One region of the Actinoplanes subglobosus genome, then DNA from elsewhere that is predicted to be linked to it. Evidence: riboswitches for the same ligand, from Rfam matches in the RefSeq annotation. Region 1 holds a riboswitch; the other holds the start of a gene.
The links. Region 1 has a riboswitch for glycine ahead of gcvP (aminomethyl-transferring glycine dehydrogenase). Riboswitches for the same ligand answer to the same signal wherever they lie in the genome.

Region 1 (10,691 bases):
CCGAGGGCCGCCACGTACTCGGCGTCGCGGCCGGGACCGCAACCCACCACGAGCGCCCGCCGCCCGTCACCCGCGGGGAGATCGAGTGCCCGCAGGTGGGCACTGGGCGCGGGCACGTCCCACGGCACCTCGGCGCGGCCGGCCCGCGACTCGGCGTAGAGGTCCTCGAACCACCCGGTCGGGTCACCGGCCGCGAGGGAGGCCGCGGCCAGCCGTCGCGCGTCGCCCGCCGAGGAGGAGGCCCCGGATGGCGAGGTCATCGGGGCAGGACCCGGCGCATCTCGCGCAGCGCCTGCCGCCGCACGTCCCCGGTCAGGGTGTCGACGTAGAGACGCCCGTCCAGGTGGTCGGTCTCGTGTTGCAGGGCCCGCGCCAGGAACCCCGTCCCCTCGATGACGAGCGGTTCCCCGTGCTGGTCGAAGCCACGGGCGACCACCGACAGCGACCGCGTCGTCGAATAGCCCAGGCCGGGCAGCGACAGGCAGCCCTCCTCATCGGTCTGCTCACCGTCGAAGTCGCCGAGCACCGGGTTGACCAGGTGCCCGACGACACCCTCGACGTTGTAGGAGAAGACCCGCAGGCTGACGCCGATCTGCGGGGCGGCGACACCGGCGCGCCCCGGCTCGCGGACGGTGTCCTCCAGGTCGCGGACCAGCTCACGCAGACTCGCGTCGAATGTGGTGACCTCGTCGGCGGGGGTGCGCAGAACCGGGTCGCCGTAAAGCCGGATGGGCCGAACTGTCATGCCTGCCAGGCTATCCGGTCGTTACGCGGCGAAGAGCGCCGGGCGTTCGGTCAGGAGCATGTGCCGCAACTTGATCAGTGACCGGCGGGTCTGCGACTTGACCACGGTGATCGGCACGTCCAGCTCCTGGGCGACCTGTTCCACACTGTGGTCGGCGAAGTAGCGGAGCATGACGATGGCCCGGTCCCGCACGGGTAGCCGGGACAGCGCGTCCAGCAGGGTGATCCGCAGCTCGGGGCTGATCGAGTAGGCCGGTTCGCGCAACTGCCCGGTGAGGCTCTCGGTGGAGCTGCGGCGGCGCCGATGGTCCAGATAGACGCGCAGCAGGACCTTCTGGGCGTACGCCACCAGGTTGTCGCTGTCGACGGCGCGTTCCCAGCTCAGGAACAGCTTGGCCAGGGCGGTCTGGGTGAGGTCCTGGGCGAGGTGCCAGTCGCGGCAGAGCTGGAAGGCGGTGCTGTGCAGGCGGGCGCGGGTGTCGTGGGCGAAGCCCGCGAAATCGGCCCGCACAGGCCCGATGGTGACCCTGATGGGGGCGACCGGGTGGTCGAGGAGCTCAAGCATGTCCGCGATCTCGTCTCTCTGCCAGCCACCGGGCACGCAGGGTGCCACTGTGGACCGTCTCGGTGCCGCGCGGACACAAAGTACGCGCTCAACCCCCACTCGTGGGGGCGGATGCCGACAGTGGCACGCAATCGGTAGAGACGGCTCGGAGATCGCTATGAGCAGGCTGTGCAGGTCAGCGGCCGCGCAGCGCGGCTCGTACCGGTCCGGTCTTGGCGGCGGCCTCCTCCACTTCAGCGACGGCGACGCTGTCGATGGTGATGCCGCCGCCGGCCCAGACGTGGGCGCGGGAGCCGTCGACGGCCACGGTGCGGATGGTCAGGCCCAGGTCGAGGTGGTCGTGGCCGATCCAGCCGAGGCCGCCCATGCTGACGCCCCGGCCGACCGGTTCGAGCGCGGCGATGCGGTCCAGGGCGGCGAGTTTGGGGGCGCCGGTGACGCTGCCACCGGGGCAGACGGCCCGGAGCAGTTCGGCGAGGCCGACGTCGGGGTCCAGGTCCGCGGTCACGACCGACTCCGCCTGCCACAGACCCGACCATTCGCGTACGGCGAAGAGCTCCTCCACCCGCACCGGCCCGGTCCCCGGGAGACGGGCGAGATCGTTGCGTTCCAGGTCGACGATCATCACGTGCTCGGCGCGTTCCTTGGCCGAGCCGAGCAGTTCCCGGCGGCCGGCGGCGGTGGCCGGGCGGGTGCCCTTGATCGGCCGGGTGACGACCCGCCCGTCGCGGACCTCGATGAGGGTCTCCGGGGAGGCGGTGGCGATGGCCCACCCGTCGCCGGTCAGGACCCCGCCGTACCGGGCGCCGGCCAGTCCCGCGACACGGCGCAGCGCCGGCCCGGGGTCCCCGGTGTACGCCGCCGACGCGTGCCCGACGATGTTGACCTGGTAGACGTCGCCGCGGCCGATGGCCTCGCGGACCTGCTCGACGGCCCGGGAGTGCCCGGCCCGGGTCCAGCTCTCCCGCCACGGCCCGAGGCTCCAGGACGCGGGGCGGTCCGGTGCGGGGCCGGCCGGAACGGGAGTCCACGGCTGGCCCGACATGTCACCGGACGGTGTGACATCCCGGGCATGTCGGTAAACGACGGCGTATACATCGGGAATGCAGGGCACAGGAGAGCGCGATCCGATGACACCGCCTGCCATCACGGCCCCGGCATCGGCGGACACGTAGAGTGATGCCCCGCAGATCTCGCCAGCGCCGATCGTCTGGTATTTGTCACCCGTTCGGCCGAGGTTACGCACCGGTAGTCCGTTGTCGGCGAGGAACCCGGCCACAAGCTCGGCGGGGTCACCGGGATCACCCCGGTGCCATCGAAAGGCGCTTAACGCGTGGTGACGTGCGTGGCAGCCCACCGGAGCGCCCGGCGGACGGCCCATCGGAGGTAGCGGACAGTGGTCGACGACCGCTCCGGCGTGGAGCATGGGAGTCGAGGATCCGCGAGCCGACGCCGTCACCGGGTTGAACCAGTGTCGTTCGATGTGAGGTAACGTTCGTCACCGCAAATGTGAACCTTCACACAGCCCCCAACCGGAGTTAACCGATGTGCCAGCACCTGATCACCTGCCCCCCAGCCGACGCCACCGACCGTGAGGCCGCCCGCATCATCGCGACCTTCCAGGAGCAGGGCTGGAGCCTGCTCTGCAACGGCGTCATCGTCTTCGAGGACACCGGTGAGCTGCTGCCGGACGGCACCACGATCGAGCCGCACCGCGGACCGGCCGTGCACGCCCTGGCTGCCTGAGACACCCCACGACACGCGACGCAGCGTAGTCAATCGAGGACCACGGAAGCAGCGCAGGCCGCGATCACCGACGACCGCGACCTGCGCAACGGGAAAAACTGAGCCCTGAGCGGGTCAGTCCTCGAAAGCTTCCGGCGACGGACAGGAACACACCAGATTCCGGTCGCCGAAGGCCCCGTCGATACGCCGAACCGGCGGCCAGTACTTCGCCGTCCGGTCCACGCCCTCCGGGAAACCGGCCACGGAGCGTGAGTACGGGTGGGTCCACTCGTCAGCCGTCACCGCCGACGCCGTGTGCGGCGCGTTCGCCAGCGGGTTGTCGCCCGACGGCCACTCCCCCGCCTCGACCCGGTCGATCTCGCCCTTGATGGCGATCATCGCGGCGATGAAGCGGTCCAGCTCCGCGAGGTCCTCACTCTCGGTCGGCTCCACCATCAGGGTGCCGGCAACCGGGAACGACATCGTCGGCGCGTGGAAGCCGTAGTCGATCAGCCGCTTCGCCACGTCGTCCACACTGACGCCGGTGGCCTTGGTGATCGGCCGCAGGTCCAGGATGCACTCGTGCGCGACCAGACCGTTCTCCCCCGCGTAGAGCACCGGGTAGTACTCGCGCAGCCGCGCCGCCACATAGTTGGCCGCCAGCACCGCCGACGCCGTCGCCGCCGCCAGACCGTCCGGGCCCATCATCCGGATGTACGCCCACGAGATCGGCAGGATGCCCGCCGACCCGTGCGCCGCAGCCGACACCGCGTGGTGATCGCCCTGCTCCAGTGGGTCACCCGGCAGGAACTCGGCCAGATGCGCGCCCACCGCGACCGGGCCCACACCGGGACCGCCGCCGCCGTGCGGGATGCAGAACGTCTTGTGCAGGTTCAGATGCGACACGTCGGCGCCGAACTTCCCCGGCCGGGCGTAGCCGACCAGCGCGTTCAGGTTCGCGCCGTCCACATACACCTGGCCGCCGGCCTCGTGCACCTTCGCGCACAGGTCGGCGATCGACGTCTCGTAGACGCCGTGGGTCGACGGGTAGGTCACCATGATCGCCGACAGCTGGTCACGGTGCTTCTCGATCTTCGCGTCCAGGTCTGCGAGGTCCACGTTGCCGTCGGCGTCACACGCGACCACCACGACCCGCATGCCGGCCATCACCGCGCTCGCCGCGTTGGTGCCGTGCGCGCTGGACGGGATCAGGCAGACGTCACGGTGCTCGTCACCCCGCGACCGGTGGTAGCCGCGGATCGCCAGCAGACCGGCCAGCTCACCCTGCGAACCCGCGTTCGGCTGCACACTGACCGCGTCGTAACCGGTGATCTCGGCCAGCCACGCCTCCAGCTGCGCGACCAGGTGCTCGTAGCCCTCGACCTGGTTGCGCGGCGCGAACGGGTGGATGTTCGCGAACTCCGGCCAGGTGACGGCCTCCATCTCGGTGGTGGCGTTCAGCTTCATCGTGCACGAGCCCAGCGGGATCATGCCCCGGTCCAGCGCGTAGTCACGGTCGGAGAGCCTGCGCAGGTAGCGCAGCATGCTCGTCTCGGAGTGGTGGGTGTTGAACACCGGGTGCGAAAGGTAACCGGTGCCGCGCTCCAGCCCGGCCGGGATCGGCGTGCCGGCGGCCGCGTCGAGAGCATCGCTGCTCACACAGAGGTAGTTACCGGCGACGGCCAGAGCGAACGCGTCCCACACCCGCTGGAGCTCGGCGGCGGTGGTCGTCTCGTCGCAGGACACCGACACGTGGTCGGCGTCGACCAGGCGCAGGTCGATGCCGTACTTCGCGGCGTTCTGCACCACGGCCGACGCCTTGCCCGGCACGTGGGCCAGCACAGTGTCGAAGAAACCGTCGTGCACGACCGTCACACCCTCGACGATCCGCAGACCGGCGGCCAGGCGAGCGGTCAGGCGGTGGGTGCGCTCGGCGATGCCACGCAGACCGGCCGGTCCGTGATACACCGCGTACATGCTGGCCATCACGGCCAGCAGCACCTGCGCGGTACAGATGTTCGACGTCGCCTTCTCCCGGCGGATGTGCTGCTCACGGGTCTGCAGGGCGAGACGGTAGGCCTGGTTGCCGTCGGCGTCCTTGGAGACACCGACCAGACGCCCGGGCAGCGACCGCTCCAGGCCGGCGCGCACGGCCAGATATCCGGCGTGCGGGCCACCGAAGCCCAGCGGTACGCCGAACCGCTGCGTGGTCCCGGCGGCGATGTCGACGCCGATCTCGCCCGGGGACCGCAGCAGCGTGAGGGCCAGCAGGTCGGCCGCGACCGTGACCAGGGCGCCCTTGGCGTGGGCGGCCTCGACCAGGGCGGCGTGGTCCCGCACCGCACCCGAGGCGCCGGGGTACTGCAGGTGCAGGCCGAAGTAGTCCTCCGGCAGCTCGTCGTGGTCGACGTCGACGATCACCACGGAGATGCCGAGCGGTTCGGCCCGGGTGCGCAGCACCGACAACGTCTGCGGGAACGTGTCGGCGTCCACCGCGTACACACTGCTCCGGCTCCTGGACGCGCGCCGCGCGAGCGTCATGGCCTCGGCGACCGCGGTGGCCTCGTCGAGCATCGACGCGTTGGCGGTGGTCAGACCGGTCAGGTCGGTGACCATGGTCTGGAAGTTGAGCAGCGCCTCCAGACGGCCCTGGCTGATCTCCGGCTGGTACGGCGTGTACGCCGTATACCACGCCGGGTTCTCCAGCACGTTCCGCTTGATCACCGCGGGCGTGACGGTGTTGTAGTAGCCGAGCCCGATCATCGGGGTGGCCAGCACGTTGCGGGCGGCGATCGACCGGAGCTCGGCGATCGTCTGCTCCTCGGAGGCCCCGGCCGGCAGATCGAGGTCACCGTGGAAGCGGATCGACTCCGGGATCGCCGCGTCCATCAGTTGCTCGACCGAGCCGTACCCGATCGCCTTGAGCATCTGGGTCTGCTCGTCGGGGTCCGGGCCGATGTGCCGGGAAACGAACGGGGACGTCATGGGCGACTCCTGGCGTGAGAAGGTCGAGAAGCAACCTCCCCCTCTGTCATACCCCGATTGCGGGCATTTCAGAGTTGCCAACCCGCGCGGTCCTTTTGCCTGAAAGTTTCCGGGGAGGATTTGCCTCTTCGGCGCCGTGTGAACGGACTCTCCCGCGCTGCGACCAACCTACCAGCGGGCATGGGGAAGATCGGGAGTCCTAGGGTGTGCGATGTGACGTACTTCCCTGCCGCCGACCGCTACGCCGACATGATCTACCGGCGTGCTGGTCGCAGCGGCCTCAAGCTCCCCGCCATCAGCCTGGGCCTCTGGCACAACTTCGGTGACGGCCGTCCCGCCGACCGCCAGCGCGACATCGTCCGCCGTGCCTTCGACCTCGGGGTGACGCACTTCGACCTGGCCAACAACTACGGACCGCCGCCCGGCAGCGCCGAGACCAACTTCGGCCGCATCCTGGACGCCGACTTCCGCGCCCACCGCGACGAGATGATCATCTCGACGAAGGCCGGATACACCATGTGGGACGGGCCGTACGGCGACTGGGGCTCCCGCAAGTACCTGGTGTCGTCCCTCGACCAGTCGCTGGCCCGGCTCGGCCTCGACTACGTCGACGTGTTCTACCACCACCGGCCCGACCCGGAGACGCCGCTGGAGGAGACGATGACCGCGCTCGACGCGATCGTCCGCTCCGGCAAAGCCCTCTACGTCGGCATCAGCAACTACAAGAGCGCCCAGGCCGCCAAGGCCGCCGAGATCCTGCGCGAACTGGGCACGCCGCTGCTGATCCACCAGCCGTCCTACTCGATCCTCAACCGGTGGATCGAGCACGACCGGCTGCTCGACACGCTGGCCGACGTCGGGGCCGGCTGCATCGCGTTCAGCCCGCTCCAGCAGGGGCTGCTCACCGACCGCTACCTGACCGGCATCCCCGACGACTCGCGGATCCGGACCAGCGTGTTCCTCAACGAGAGCGCCCTGGACGACAAGACCCTGGGCCGGCTGCACGCGCTCAACGACATCGCCAAGCGGCGCGGGCAGACACTCGCCCAGCTGGCGCTGGTATGGGCGCTGCGCGACGAGCGGATGACCAGCCTGATCATCGGCGCGTCCAGCGTGCAGCAGCTGGAGAACAACGTGGCCGCGCTCGGCAACCCGGCGCTCGACCAGAGTGAGCTGGACGAAATCGACGCGACGGTCCTTGAACTCTGACCGTATCCTCCGGGCTCATGATCGAGCTCGTCGAACGGCACACGGCCCTCGCGGTCGTGGTCGGGTCCCGCGCGTACGGCCTGGACGGCCCGGACTCCGACCACGACCGCCGGGGTGTGTTCGTGGCGCCGACCCGCGACTTCTGGACCCTCGACAAGCCGCCCACCCACCTGGACGGGCCCGCCGAGGAGCAGTTCTCGTGGGAGATCGAGCGGTTCTGCACGCTCGCGCTCCAGGCCAACCCGACCGTCCTGGAAGTGCTGTGGTCGCCGCTGGTCACCTTCCACAACGCCGACGGCGACGCCCTCACCGGCGTCCGGGGCGCGTTCCTCTCGACCCGGCTGGCCGAGACCTACGGCAGCTACGCGCGCGACCAGCTGGCCAAGGTCGCCAACCGGTACGAACGGACCGGGGAGATCAACTTCAAGCAGGCCATGCACATGGTCCGGCTGCTGATGGCCGGGATACACGTGCTGCGTACCGGCGAAGTGCTCGTCGACGTGTCGGACCGCCGCGCGGAACTGCTGGCGATCAAGCACGGGGAGCGGCCCTGGCACGAGGTGTCCGCGTGGGCCGGGCGACTCCAGGAGGAACTCGCCGACGCGGCCGCCTCGACGTCGCTCCCCCCGGCCCCGGACCGTGCCGCCGTGGACCGGGTGCTGGTAGCCGTACGGGAAAGGAATCTCTGAATGACCACCGTCGTGCCGCAGTGGGCCGCCGACGCCGCCGCCGGACTGCCGTATCCCCTGCTCTTCGCCACCGTGAGCGGCGCACACCTGTACGGGTTCGCCTCCGTCGACTCGGACCTGGACCTGCGCGCCTCGCACGTGCTGCCGCCGGCCGAGGTCGTCGGGCTGCGCACCGGCCCCGACACGATCGAGCACTCCGGCATCCGCGACGGCGTCGAACTGGACATCGTCAGCCACGACCTGCTGAAGTTCGCAAAACTCCTGAACAGCCGCAACGGATACGTTCTGGAACAGCTGCTGTCACCGCTCGTGGTCGTCACCTCCGACGTCCACGCCTCGTTACGGGAGCTGGCACCCGGGCTGATCACCAGCAACCACGCGCACCACTACCTCGGGTTCGCGGCCACGCAGGAACGGCTCTACCACAAGATCGGGCAGCTCAAGCCCGCTCTCTACACCCTTCGCGTGCTCCTCACCGGCATCCACCTGATGCGCACCGGAGAACTGCAATGCGACCTCGGCATCCTCGGTGAACGGTTCGCCTACGTGCCGGAACTCATCGCCATCAAGCGCGAGGCCGAACACGGCCCGTTACCGGCGCGGGCGGCGGCACATCTCGCGGCCGACATACCCGCGCTGCGCGCCGAGCTCGAAGAGGCGAGGGACAACAGCAAGCTTCCGGGGTACGCCGACCCGGCGGCCGTGGACGCACTGAACGACCTCGTCGTGCGCACCCGCCTGGGTCACGCCTCGGTGACCACCGGCAGCAGCCCGTCCGGCGTCGCGTAGAACAGGAAGTCGCGCAGACCCTCCACCCGGTTCAGCTCGCCCGGGCGGCCGGCACGCTCGACGAGGAACGGCTGCGCGGCGATCCGGTCGCGCAGCCCGTCGAACGGCCAGTCCGCCCCGAAGTGCCGCCGCAACCGCGCCATCGTCGCGACGTCCGCCACCCCGTCGACCCAGATGTCAGCATGTGCCGGCAGGTTCCACCAGCACCGCTCCGAGCTGCGGAAGCAGCCCGGAAGGTGCCGCGCCGGCTCGCGCCGCCGAGCCTGCCACCAGGTTCCGTCGATCGTCACCTCGCCGGTGTTGAGCAGGCGCGTTCTCGAACCAGCCGACATCGACCGGCGGCACCGTGCCCCGCAGCCGCACCGGCAACCGGACACCGTGCGCCTCGACGTAGTGGGCCAGCCCCTCCGGCCACGTGTAGTCCACGCCGTCGGTCAGCACCGCCTGACCGTTGGCTGTACCACACAGATCGCACCGCCACGGGGTCATCCGCACCACGAACACGGTGCCCGACCGCAGATAGGCGACCGTCTCCGGGTCCGGCCCCTCGCCGGTGACGAAAGCGCACACGTCGGGCCAGCTCTCGGCCAGCGGCTCGGCCCACTCCCCGATGGCCCGCAACATCCGTGTCACGGTGGTGAATCTACGGGTGCGCTGCAAGGATCGGGGACATGGAGTACCGGTACGTCGGGGGCAGCGGACTTCGGGTCAGCGAGCTGTGCCTCGGGACGATGACATTCGGCAACGAGGCGGACCAGACCGCCTCCCACGCGATCCTCGACCACTACGTCTCGGCGGGCGGTGACTTCATCGACACCGCCGACGTGTACGCGGGCGGCGCCTCCGAGGAGATCATCGGACGCTGGCTGGCACGGCAGCGGCGGGACTCGCTGGTGATCGCGACCAAGGCGTTCTGGGCGACCGGGGACGCCGGCAACGACCACGGCGGCGGGCGCAAACATCTGATCTCCGCGGTGCACGCCAGCCTGCGACGGCTCGGAACCGACTACATCGACCTGTACCAGCTGCACTGCTTCGACGAGACGACACCCGTCGAGGAGACCCTGTCGACGCTGGACACGCTCGTGCGTACCGGGAAGGTCCGGCATCTCGGGGTGTCCAACTATGCCGCGTGGCAGCTGCAGAAGTCGGTCGACGTCGCCCGGTTCCGCGGCTGGGAACCGTTCGTGGCCGCCCAGCCCCTCTACAACATGATCGACCGGGAGATCGAGACCGAGCTGGTCCCGGTCTGCCGCAACGAGGGCGTCGGCATCATCCCGTGGTCGCCGATGCGCGGCGGCTGGCTGACCGGCAAATACCGGCGCGGCATGACGTCGGCGCCGGCCGGCAGCCGGTGGGACGGCGACAAGCAGCCGTGGCTCGGCAACTGGCAGGACAGCGTCGACGAGCGCGTCTGGGCCGTCACCGACGCCCTCATCGACGTGGCCTCCACGCTCGGCCGCAGCCCCGCCCAGGTGGCGTTGCGCTGGCTGTCCCAGCGGCCCGGGGTGACCGCCCCGATCGTCGGCGCCCGCACCGTCGACCAGCTCGCCGACAACCTGGGCGCGACCGGCTGGAGCCTCGACGAGAAGCACATGGAACAACTGACCGCCGCCGGCGCACAGCCACTCCCCTACCCGCACGCTTATCTGGCCAGGTCACCGCGGCGTCGCTGATTTCTGTCGTACGCCGGGTTTAGGCTGCCGCTCGTGAAGACCATCACCACCGCCGACTGGGATGCCGGGGCCGGCAAGTTGCGCCGGCACGAGCAGGTCCAGTTCTCCGGGCTGGACCTGTGCGAGACCGACCTGGAGGGCGTCGAGTTCTCCGAGTGCGTGTTCCGCGACGCCCGGTTCAACTGCGCGCAGGCCGTCGACATGGCCTTCCTGAACTGTCGCTTCGTCAACTGCAACTTCTTCGACGCCACGTTCACCAACTGCAAGGCGGTCGGGAGCAGCTTCGAGGGGTGCGTCTTCGACCTGACC
Region 2 (10,691 bases), on a different contig from region 1:
CACTCGCGACCGTCGTGTGGGTTGACCAGCATGTGGCCGACCTCGCAGCCGTAGCCGCTCTCGCCGCCCAGCAAACGGCCGCCGACCAGGATGCCGCCACCGACCCCGACGTCGCCGTGCAGGTAGATCAGGTCGGGTGAACCGATCCCGGCACCCCGGGCGAACTCGGCGTGCGCGCCCAGATGTGCCTCGTTACCCACGGCGACCGGCAGGCCGATCCCCAGCGCCGACTCCAGCTCGGTCCCGAAGGCCTGGTCGACCCAGCCGAGCTCCGGACCGTAACGCACCATGCCGTCGCCCGGCCGGATCATCCCGCAGTAGGACGCCCCGACTCCCGCGCAGACGGTGCCCGGCGGCGCGGCGTCATACAGTTCGCGCCCGAGTTCGGCCAGGCCGGTGACCACGGTGTCGAGGTCGACGCCGGTGCGTGGCCGGGTCGTCTCCCGCCGGTCCAGGACCGTGCCGCCCAGGCCGACCCGGGCCACGACCAGCCTGTCCACCGCCACGTCGAATGCGAGCACAAACACCCGGTCGGTCTCCGGCCGCACCACGAACGACGGCCGACCGGCGCCGAGTGCAGCCTCGGGGCTCTCCTCACGGACCAGGCCCACCGCAGCGAGCTCGCTGGTCAGCGCGAGGATCGTGCTGCGGTTGACACCCATCCGCTCGGCCAGGGCGGCACGCGACATCGGCCCATTGAGGTGCACGTGACGCAACAGCGTGCCCAGGCTCGCACGGTGTCTGCTCACTGCGGGTGTGTCCTTGCGGGTGGCGCGGTCGGGCCCTCAACTCTCTCACACTCACCCGCCCGCGCCCGGGAACGCGATCACCCACCCAGCCGCGCCCGGGAACGCGATCACCCAGCCAACTGGGCCAGGAACTCGATCACCAACCCGGACGCCGGCGGGGTCGGGGTCAGGCGATCATCGGCTGCTCCTCCGACTCGGTGAGGTGGACGGTGCAGAGGCCGCCACGCTCGGCCTTGACCGCGGTCACCTCCAGCTGCGTGCCGGGCGTGAGAATGAACTCCTCCTCGCCGGTGAACGCGGAGAACGCCTTGATGCCGACGGCGCGCTTCGGGTGGACCTCGAAAAGGGTTCGTTTGCCTCGGCCGCCGAGGAAACCCTGCGCAACGCTGAGTTTGGACGTGCAGGAGGAGACGCCCCACCAGGTCACGGTCCGGCCCAGCGGGTATTGCGCACGCAGGTCGAGGTTGACACCCCGCCACAACGGCTCGGTGCGGACCGGGAGGCGGCCGACGGCCGAGAAGAGCAGACGCAGATACGGAAGATACGGCTCCAGGCGCGACCGGTCAGGGTGTCGCAGCGTCGCGTTGATCTGCCGGTAGAACGCGGACTCGCAGGTGTAGAGGTAGAGCGCGGCGATCTCGTCGGCGCTCAGCTCGCCGGCGACTCGGCCCTCGCCGAACTCGTGTGAACGGGCCACATCCCAATCCAGGCCGCTGAGCAGTTTCGCCACCGGGGCGACGGCGGTACGGAAATCCTGGAGCGGGGTGTCGAAGACGCCGCTGATCGCGGGCAGGGCGAGGCCCTCGTCCTTGACGCTGGCGAGCCGCTCCAGATAGAGCTGGTGCAGCTCCATCGTGGAGGCGATGAACGCACCCATCCGCTCGGCGTGCTCGCCGCCGGCATTCCACCCGCGGCTGGGCAGCCAGTCGATCGGGCTCTGGCCGAGTGACGCCAGTGCGTCGTTGACCACCGTGAAGTGCTCGTTGTCGCAGAAGATGTCGCCCTGTGCCGCCGGGTTCGGATGGTCGATGTGCCGGACCTCGACGTCGGGATACTTGCGCTCCAGCCGCTGGACGACGCTCTTGAGCGACCGGGCGTGTGCGCCCCACCAGGCGAAGACGACTCCGCGGTCCTCCGGCTCGGCCTGCTGTTTGGCCGCGAGGATCTGCTCGGCGATCGTCTCGACGGTGGGCCGCCAGAACGCGGTGTGCTGATCGGTGGCGCGGGCGCCGTCCGCGCTGGCGGTGAGGGCCGCGTTGAGCAGCAGCACACCCTGGGTGAGCATGGCCTGGAACCACTCCGGCGGCTGCACGGTGTCGTTCTTCTTCAGCAGCGCGCGGATGTCGGCGATCGGGGTCTTCTTGGGGATCCCGTATTTCCACATGGCGGCGGCCTTGATGATGCAGCGGATGCTGACCACCCGGCCGAACTGGCTGTCGGACCAGTCGTGGAAGGTGTTGTCGAACATGGCGATGCCGGTGGCACTCTCCGGGCGGGGATAAGGGTTCTGCCCGAAGACGACGACCTTCCACTTGTGCGGCGGGTTCGGCTTGAGTGCCTGGAAGGTCAGCTCCCGCACGGGGACGGTCTGTGGGCTGCGGCCGGGGCCGATGAACGTCTCGGCGCCGGGCTGTGCCTCGATGACCGGCTTGAGCAGCGGCAGCCAGGGCTCACCGCCGCCGGCGAACAGCTCGGTGAGTGACAGCGGATCGTTGGCGTCGGTCATCGGGGCTCCCCTCGGTCTGGTGCGCCGAATCATGGCACCCGTCCCGGGCCGGATTTTTTGTCGGACCCCCGCGATATGGTCGCCGCCTTCCCTCGGCAATGGAGTGCACAGTGACCGATCTTCCGCAGCTCGAAGTGGTTCTCACCGACGTCAACGCCCGGGTCGTCGAGGCTTGGCGCTCGGCGTTCGCCGACACCCCTGGAGTCGAGATCACGAAGGGCTCGATCCTGTCCCAGCGGGTCGACGCGTGGGTCAGTCCCACCAATTCGTATGGGGCGATGACCGGTGGCGTCGACGGCGTGATCAAGCGGCACCTCGGGCCCGGCATCCAGTTGCGGGTGCAGCGGGCGATCCAGGAGGAGTTCGGTGGGAGTCTGCCGGTCGGCGCCGCGGTCTGTGTGCCGGCCGGTGCGGCCTTTCCGAAATTCGTGATCTCCACGCCGACGATGCACGAGGTCGCCGAGAACGTGCGGGAGACGCTCAACGTGGCGCTGGCCTGTTCGGCGGCGTTCCAGGCGATCCACCGGCAGAATGCGCGGCAGCCCGGCAGCATCACGTCGGTGGCGCTGGTCGGGATGGGCGCGGCGACCGGCAAGGTGCCACCGCAGGTGTGCGCCAACCTGATGTGGGCGGGTTACACGCTGTTCCAGGAGCACGCGTTCGACGACTGGGCCGAGCTGCGCACCACGATCAGCGATCAACTCGGTGACATCGAGGCCCGGCCGGCGCAGGAGCGGGTGCGGATCACGCCACCCCAGCGGCGGCGCTGACCGTCAGGCGGCGACCGCGAAAGCGCCCTTGCCCCGGTTCTTCGCCTGATACATCGCCTGGTCGGCCCGCTTGAGCAGGAGCGAGGCGTCGTTGAGTGAACGTGCCGCACCGCCGGGCAGATGGGAGGCCGCATCGAACGAATGGGCGGCGTCGCCAGGCAGGTGCGAGGCGCCGTTGGGCAGGTGCGAGGCGCCGTTGGGCAGGTGTGCGGCCTCGGCGATCGCCAGCCCCACGCTTGCCCGGACGGTGGCGGTGCCGCCGCCGGGCAGCCTGCAGGGCGCGCCGAGCGTCGTGACGATCCGTTGCGCCACGCCGGTGAAACCGTCGGGTGGCGGCCGGTCGAGCAGGACGGCGAATTCATCGCCACCGAGCCGGGCGACCAGTCCGGCGGGGCCGACACAGGCTTCGAGCCGGCTGGCCGCCTCCATCAGGACGGCGTCGCCGGCGGCGTGTCCATGGAGGTCGTTGACCGGTTTGAAGTCGTCGAGGTCGATGAGCAGCACCCCGGCCGGGCCGCCGCCGGCCAGTGTCTCGCCGACCCGGTCGAGGAATCGGGCACGGTTGGCCAGGCCGGTGAGACTGTCGGTGAAGGCCATGGCGTGCAGCCGCTGGGTGAGGCTGTCGCGTTCGGCGAGCAGCTGGGCGTTGTCGATGAAGGCGGTGAGCTGGCGGGCCACCACGATGCCGGTGCACAGGACCGCGCCGACCTGGGCGATCCAGGCCCGCAGGTCGAGTCCGCCGACCAGCAGGGTGGTGATCAGGAGGAGGTAGATCCCGGCGAGCGCGAGGTAGGGCATGAGGCTGTAGGGGCGTCGGCGTGGTGCCGTTGGCGCGGCCTGTCCGGACAGGTAGCGGCGGTGCTGGAGCCAGGCCGAGATGAGCAGGAGGGCGTGACATCCCAGGCTGAGGGCGAAGACCGGTCCGGGACGTCCGGTGCGGGCCATCTCCGGGCCGAGTGCGCGGGCCAGGGCTTCCAGTGCGGCGGCCGCCGGGCCCATCACTCCGATGTGCCAGCGGAACGGGGTGGCACCGCTGAGGTACACGCGGCCGACGGCGAAGGCCACGAGCATCGCGACCACCGGTCCGGCGGCGACTCCGACCACGTGGCCGGCGGCGAACGAGCCGGTCACCGCCCAGTAGAGGCCGAAGGAGCCGACAGCGGTGACGACGGTGGCCAGGTCGAGGTGGTAACAGAGTCGTTCCCGGGCGGAGCGGTGCGGTAGCGGGAAGGTCGCCATCACACCGATCACGGCGGCGCCACCACAGCCGAGGGCCACGGTCCGGGCGATGCCGGTGCCGGTGAGCGCGGTGATCGAGTTCGGGTCGGCGAGTGTGGTGGCGACCTGGATCCAGTCGGCGATGCTGAACATCGTTCCGGCGACGACGAAGACCTTCCAGAACCGGCGTTCCGGGGTGGGGTCGGGCATGAGCCGGGTGGCGCGATGGGCATACCAGGTCATCAGTGAGGCGAAGATCGCGATGGTCAGCCAGCAGATGACCGCGAGGGCCGCCGTGCTGCCCCACGGCACGACGAAGACGGCGCTGAGCACGCCGGTCAGCGTGATGACGGCCACGGGTAGGACCGGCATGGGGGCTCCTGTCCGTGTCGCGACGACGTTCCGGCCAGACTTTGATCGGCCGCAGAACGGCCATCTTGAGAAAGCCAGAGACGGCCATCTTGAGAATGCCGCCGAAGCAAGAAAGCGAGCGGCAGAAGAAACAGAGGAAGCAGAAGGAACAGGACCAGAAGGAACAGAAACAGCACAGAAGCAAGGCGGAAGCCGAAGCGGAAGCGGAAGCCGAAGCCGAAGCCGAAGCCGAAGCCGAAGCCGAAGCCGAAGCCGAAGCCGAAGCCGAGGCGGAAGCGGAAGCGGAAGCGGAAGCGGAGGCGGAGGCGGAGGCGGAGGCGGAGGCGGAGGCGGCCAAGCAGAAGAGGCAGGAGACAGGGGAAGCAGGAGATAGGAGCGGTGGATGTGGCAGGACCTCAGGCCGGCATGACGGTGACCGGCAGGCTCAGCGTGAAGATGCTGCCGGACGGATGCCCGGGGAGATGCCCGACCGTACCGTCGTTGGCCTCCGCGAGCCCTTTGACGATGTACAACCCGAGCCCGGTCCCCTGAATGGTGACGTCAGCCCCGGTGGCCCGGGTGAACCGATCGAACAGATAGGGCCGCAGTTGCTCGGGAATCCCCGGCCCACCGTCGTGGACGCTGATCAGAGCTTTCCCGTCCTGCAGTTCCACCGTGATGGCGGTGACGCCTCCCCCGTACTTGTCGGCGTTGGTGCAGAAGTTGGTGACGATCTGCTGGAGATGGCTGGGATGCACGAGCACCACCAGATCCCCCGGACAGGTCACCTCGGTGGTGATGTGCAGCCCGGCCAGCACATCGTGCAGGGCGGCGGCGAGTTCCACCGGTTCCGGTTCGGCATGGAGCTGACCGGCGTCGATGGTGCACATGGTGAGGATCTCGGCGCGCAGCAGGTTGAGGCGTCGGGTGGACCGGGCGATGACCTCGAGGGCCTTGCGGTGTGACGGCACGAGCTGGCCGGTGTCGGAGAGCAGCATCTCGGCATAGCCGCCGATGGTGTTGAGCGGGGTGCCGATCTCGTGGGACAGCATGCCCATCAGGTCGAGTTTGAGCGCGTTGGCTTCGGCGAGCCGCCCGTTGGTGTCCTGGAGTTCGTCGTTGCGGACGCTCAGGAGTGCGGCGGCGGCGTCGCGTTCGCGTTCGGCGGCCAGGCGCGCGGTGACGTCCTGGACGACGGCGATGAAGCTGGCCGGCTGCCCGTCGACGTCGCGGACCAGGGACATGCCGACTTCGGCGTCGACGATCCGCCCGTCGGCGTGCAGCAGCCGCAGGTGGCGGCCGGCCGGCAGGTTCTCGGTGAACAGGATGGCCGCGGCCCGGTGGTTGGCGGGCCGGTCGTCGGGGTGGGTGATGTCGTCGAGGGTGAGTTCTTCGAGCTGGGCGACGGGCCGTCCGAGGATGTCGGCGAGTGCCGGGTTGACGTGCTGGAACCGCCCGTCGAGCCGGATGGTGGCCTGGCCGACGGTGGCGAGGGAGAACTGGGTGCGCAGTCGTTCCTCGCTGTCGGCGAGCCGTCGTTCGGCTTCCTTGCGGGCGGTGACGTCGACGTTGACCTCGAGGATCGCCAGCGGTTTGCCGTCCTCGTCGTATTGGACGCTCTGGTAGGAGAGCACGATGATGCGGTTGCCGTCGCTGCGCAGGTGGTCGAGTTCGCCGTGCCAGCGGCCGACGTCGGCGAGCGCGTCCTCGACGAGGGTGCGCAGCACGGAGAAGCGGGTGTCGAGCAGCCGGTGCAGGTTGCAGCCGATCACGGCGTCGGGTTTCCAGCCGTAGACGCTCTCGGCGCCCCGGTTCCAGTAGGTGACCTTTCCGGTGAGGTCGCGCACGATGACGGCGGTGGGTGCCAGGTCGAGCAGTTCGGCCTGCTGGCGCAGTCGCGCGTTGTCGCGGTGGCGTTCGGTGACGTCGCTGCACACGCCGTCGACGAAGAGGACTCCGTTCTCCCGGCGGGGCACTCCCCGCGTCCACACCCAGCGGGTCACGCCGTCGCCGCCGATGAGCCGGCAGACGGTCTCGGCGGCCTGCCCGGTGGTCAGGGTGTGCCGGAAGGCGAGGAACGCCTCCCGGTCGCCGGGGTGCATCATGGCGGCCATCGCGTTGCCCAGGTCGCCGCCGGACGGGGCGGGTCCGCCGAAGATGCCGGTGTTGTTGGGGCTGGCGTAGACCATCCGGACGGTGTCGTCGGAGGAGATCCGGACGGTCCACAGGAAGTCGCTGAGGTTGGCGACGATCTGGTCGAAGCCCCGCTGGGCCCGGCTGAGTTCGAGTTCCAGGTCGAGGGCACGACGCCGGTGGACGTACTGGCCGATGTGCGCGGCGACGGTGTCGAGGGCGGCCATCACCTCGGGGTCGGCCTCGGTGAGGCGCCGGTCGTAGACGGCGAGGACCCCGACGACCTCGACACCGTTGCGGACCGGTACGGCCACCACGCTCTGCAGCCCCGCGGCCTTGGCCGCGACGACCCGTGGCCCGTCGGACGCCGACAGGTCGGTGGACCAGCACACGGCCGCGGTCTCCCACACCTGCCCGATCACGCCGCGGCCACGGGTGACCTCCCGGACGGCGCGCATCGGCTCGGTCATGGCGACGTCACGGGACCAGGCGGCCAGCCGGACCAGGCGTTTGGCCCGGCCGTTGTCCAGGTGCCAGTATTCGACGTACGGCCAGCGCAGCCCCTCCCCCACGGCGGCCAGCACCGAGTCGGTGGCCTGTTCGACGTTCTGTGCCGCGGCGAGAGCCCCCGCGACGGCGTATTCGAGGCGCCGCAGCCGTTCGCTGTGCTGGCGGGCGGTGATGTCGCGGATGAACGCACCCATGGCGGTCGACGACAGCTCGATCGGGAACTGCCGGCCGCCCCGGTGCACGGCACGGAACTCGGCCCGCTGCCCGCCTCCGGTGTCCCGACCCACCTCGTCGAACCAGCGGCGGAAGCCAGCACGCTGGTCGGGCACGATGACGAGTTCGTCGATCGGGCGGCCGAGCGCGTCGAGTTCGCTCCAGCCGAACATCCGCTCGGCGGACTGGTTCCAGGTGGTGACCTGGCCGTCGGCGTCGGCGGCGACGAAGGCGTCCAGGGTGCTGTCGAGGATCTGCCGGACGCGTTCGGCGCTGCGGGCCGCGTCGGCGACTGCCGTCCGTGCGGCGATCTCCCCGGCGGCCGCGACGGCCAGGCCTTCCAGCACGGTGACGTCGGTGTCGGTCCACTCGTGCGGCTGGTCGTCGACGACGCACAGGACTCCGGCGGTCAGGCCGTCGGGTGAGCGCAGCGGTACGCCGAGGTAGGTGCCCGGCACCACCAGGGGTGCTCCGGTCTCGGCCACCTGGAGGCAGTGTTCGGTCTGGAGGTCCGCCTCGTCGCCGGCGATCACGGAGAACTCCCGTGCGGCGGTGAGCAGCATCGCCAGTGACGCCCGCCCACCGGTGAGGCGGGTGGCCAGCGAGATGATCTGCTCGAGAACCGGAGAGGCCGGGGCGTCGAGCCGGGCGTCGTCGGCCATTGCGATGCTGTTCATCACAGGGCCAATCGTCAGCGGCGGAGGCCAATTGAGCGCTGTGCGGTAGGGTTTGCCGAACGCTTCTCCACCTACAGACGAATATTGCCGCGACGCCGCCGCGGGAGAGTCCTCGCAGCTCAGTGAGGGCGCCGAAGGAGCAACTTCTCCCTCAGAATCTCTCAGGCCCCAGTACCGCGACGGTCAGGCGACTCTGGAAAGTCAGCTCTTTTCACGGGGCTGCGCCCACGGTGCAAGCCGCCTTCCGGCGGTGAACCTCTCAGGCAGAGATGACAGAGCGAGGGAGGCCCGACCCCGACAAGGAGCCTCCGTTGCGTCATACCGCACTGCACGCCGTCCACCAGCGTCTCGGCGCCGCCATGACCGGTTTCGCCGGCTGGTCCATGCCGCTGCGTTACGGCAGCGACATCGGCGAGCACCACACCGTCCGCAAGGGTGCCGGACTGTTCGATCTCGGTCACATGGGTCAGATCGAGGTGACCGGCCGGGAGGCGGCGGCGTTCCTCGACCACGCCCTGGTCGGCCGGCTGTCGAAGGTCGCGGTGGGCCGGGCGAAGTACACGATGCTGTGCCACACCACCGGCGGGGTCCTCGACGACCTGGTCGTCTACCGGCTCGGCGAGGACCGGTTCCTGGTCGTGGCGAACGCGTCCAACGCGGCGGTGGTGCGGGCGATGCTCGGCGAGCACTCCGGCGGCTACACGGTGACGATCACTGATGTGAACCGGTCACTGATCGCCGTGCAGGGCCCGGAGGCCGTCGGGGTGGTCGGTGCGCATCCGGATCTGCGCTACTACGGCATCAAGGCGGAGCGTCTGGCCGGGCGGGACGTGCTGCTGGCCCGGACCGGTTACACCGGTGAGGACGGTTTCGAGATCTACTGCGCGAACGAGGACGCCGAGGCCGTCTGGGAGTGGGCCGCCGGCAACGGTGCCGTCCCGTGCGGTCTGGCCTGCCGGGACACCCTGCGTCTGGAGGCCGGGATGCCGCTGTACGGCCACGAGCTGACGCTGCACACCACCCCGTTCCACGCCGGTCTGGGCCGTGTCGTGGCCCTCGACAAGCCGGACTTCGTCGGCGCCGCCGCGCTGCGCACCGCCGAGCCCGGGCACCTGCTGGCGGGCCTGGTCACGTCGGGCCGCCGTTCGCCGCGGGCCGGTCACGCGATCCTCGATCCGGCCACCGGCGACCGGATCGGTGAGGTGACCAGTGGCGCGCCGTCGCCGACGCTCGGTCACCCGATCGCCATGGCCTACCTTCCGGCCGACCGTGTCACGCCCGGGACCAGGGTGCTCGTCGACATCCGTGGCACCCGTGAGGAAGCCGAGGTCGTCGCGCTGCCCTTCTACCGCAGGCAGGGCTGAGCCGTGACGGTCTCCGTCTTCGACCTGTTCTCGATCGGGATCGGCCCGTCCAGCTCGCACACGGTGGGTCCGATGCGTGCCGCGCGGCTGTTCACCGCCCACCTGGCCACGCTCGGTGAGGTGGCGACGGTACGGGCCGAGTTGTTCGGTTCGCTCGGCGCGACCGGTCACGGCCACGGCACTCCGCGCGCGGTGCTGCTGGGCTTGCAGGGTGAGGATCCGGAGACGGTCGACACCTCGCTGGAGCCGTCCGCCGGCGCGACCGGTTTCGAGGTCGACCTGGTGCTGCACCGGCGTCGCGCGCTGCCGGGGCATCCCAACGGCATGCGCTTCGCCGCGCTGCGCGCGGACGGCACCGAGTTGCTGGCCAAGACCTATTTCTCGGTCGGCGGCGGGTTCGTGATCGATGAGACGACCTCGGGGGTACGCCCGGAGCACGCGCCCGTCACGTACCCCTTCTCCTCCGGCGCCGACCTGTTGTCGCTGACCCGGGCGACCGGCCTGTCGGTGTCGCGTCTGATGCTGGCCAACGAGACCGGCCGGCGGACCGAGGCAGAGGTGCACGCCGGTCTGTTGAACATCTGGCGGGTGATGAACGACTGCATCGACGCGGGTCTGGATGCCGAGGGTGTGCTCCCGGGCGGGTTGAAGGTGCGCCGCCGGGCCGGGGCGACGGCCCGTCAGCTGCGTGCCGCGGGTGATCCGGCCGCGCACGCCATGGAGTGGCTGACCGTCTACGCGATGGCGGTCAACGAGCAGAACGCGTCGGGCGGGCGGATCGTCACCGCCCCCACCAACGGCGCGGCCGGCATCATTCCCGCGGTGCTGCGCTACTACCTGGACTTCGTGCCCGGCGCCTCGCCGGACGGGGTGGTCCGGTTCCTGTTGACGGCGGCCGCGATCGGCCTGTTGTTCAAGGAGAACGCGAGCATCTCCGGTGCCGAGGTCGGCTGTCAGGGCGAGGTCGGTTCGGCGTGCGC

Region 2: another riboswitch for glycine. It lies ahead of gcvT (glycine cleavage system aminomethyltransferase GcvT); the one in region 1 lies ahead of gcvP (aminomethyl-transferring glycine dehydrogenase).

The regions. Positions count from the first base shown of each region.
Region 1 is NZ_JBHSBL010000019.1:256,650-267,340, forward strand. Features, by position in the region: gene ACFO0C_RS26655 (class I SAM-dependent methyltransferase) at 1-260, opposite strand, end outside; gene def (peptide deformylase) at 257-745, opposite strand; gene ACFO0C_RS26665 (sigma-70 family RNA polymerase sigma factor) at 767-1,309, opposite strand; gene ACFO0C_RS26670 (chorismate-binding protein) at 1,485-2,735, opposite strand; gene ACFO0C_RS26675 (DUF5999 family protein) at 2,855-3,055, shown strand; gene gcvP (aminomethyl-transferring glycine dehydrogenase) at 3,170-6,019, opposite strand; glycine riboswitch at 6,097-6,184, opposite strand; gene mgrA (L-glyceraldehyde 3-phosphate reductase) at 6,200-7,228, shown strand; gene ACFO0C_RS26690 (nucleotidyltransferase domain-containing protein) at 7,246-7,917, shown strand; gene ACFO0C_RS26695 (nucleotidyltransferase domain-containing protein) at 7,918-8,706, shown strand; gene ACFO0C_RS26700 (hypothetical protein) at 8,661-8,867, opposite strand; gene ACFO0C_RS26705 (hypothetical protein) at 8,884-9,339, opposite strand; gene ACFO0C_RS26710 (aldo/keto reductase) at 9,378-10,382, shown strand; gene ACFO0C_RS26715 (pentapeptide repeat-containing protein) at 10,416-10,691, shown strand, end outside.
Region 2 is NZ_JBHSBL010000033.1:5,978-16,668, forward strand. Features, by position in the region: gene ACFO0C_RS45570 (ROK family protein) at 1-689, opposite strand, end outside; gene ACFO0C_RS45575 (ADP-ribosyltransferase domain-containing protein) at 916-2,475, opposite strand; gene ACFO0C_RS45580 (macro domain-containing protein) at 2,586-3,245, shown strand; gene ACFO0C_RS45585 (diguanylate cyclase domain-containing protein) at 3,249-4,835, opposite strand; gene ACFO0C_RS45590 (PAS domain S-box protein) at 5,231-8,347, opposite strand; glycine riboswitch at 8,439-8,534, shown strand; glycine riboswitch at 8,539-8,625, shown strand; gene gcvT (glycine cleavage system aminomethyltransferase GcvT) at 8,659-9,711, shown strand; gene ACFO0C_RS45600 (L-serine ammonia-lyase) at 9,715-10,691, shown strand, end outside.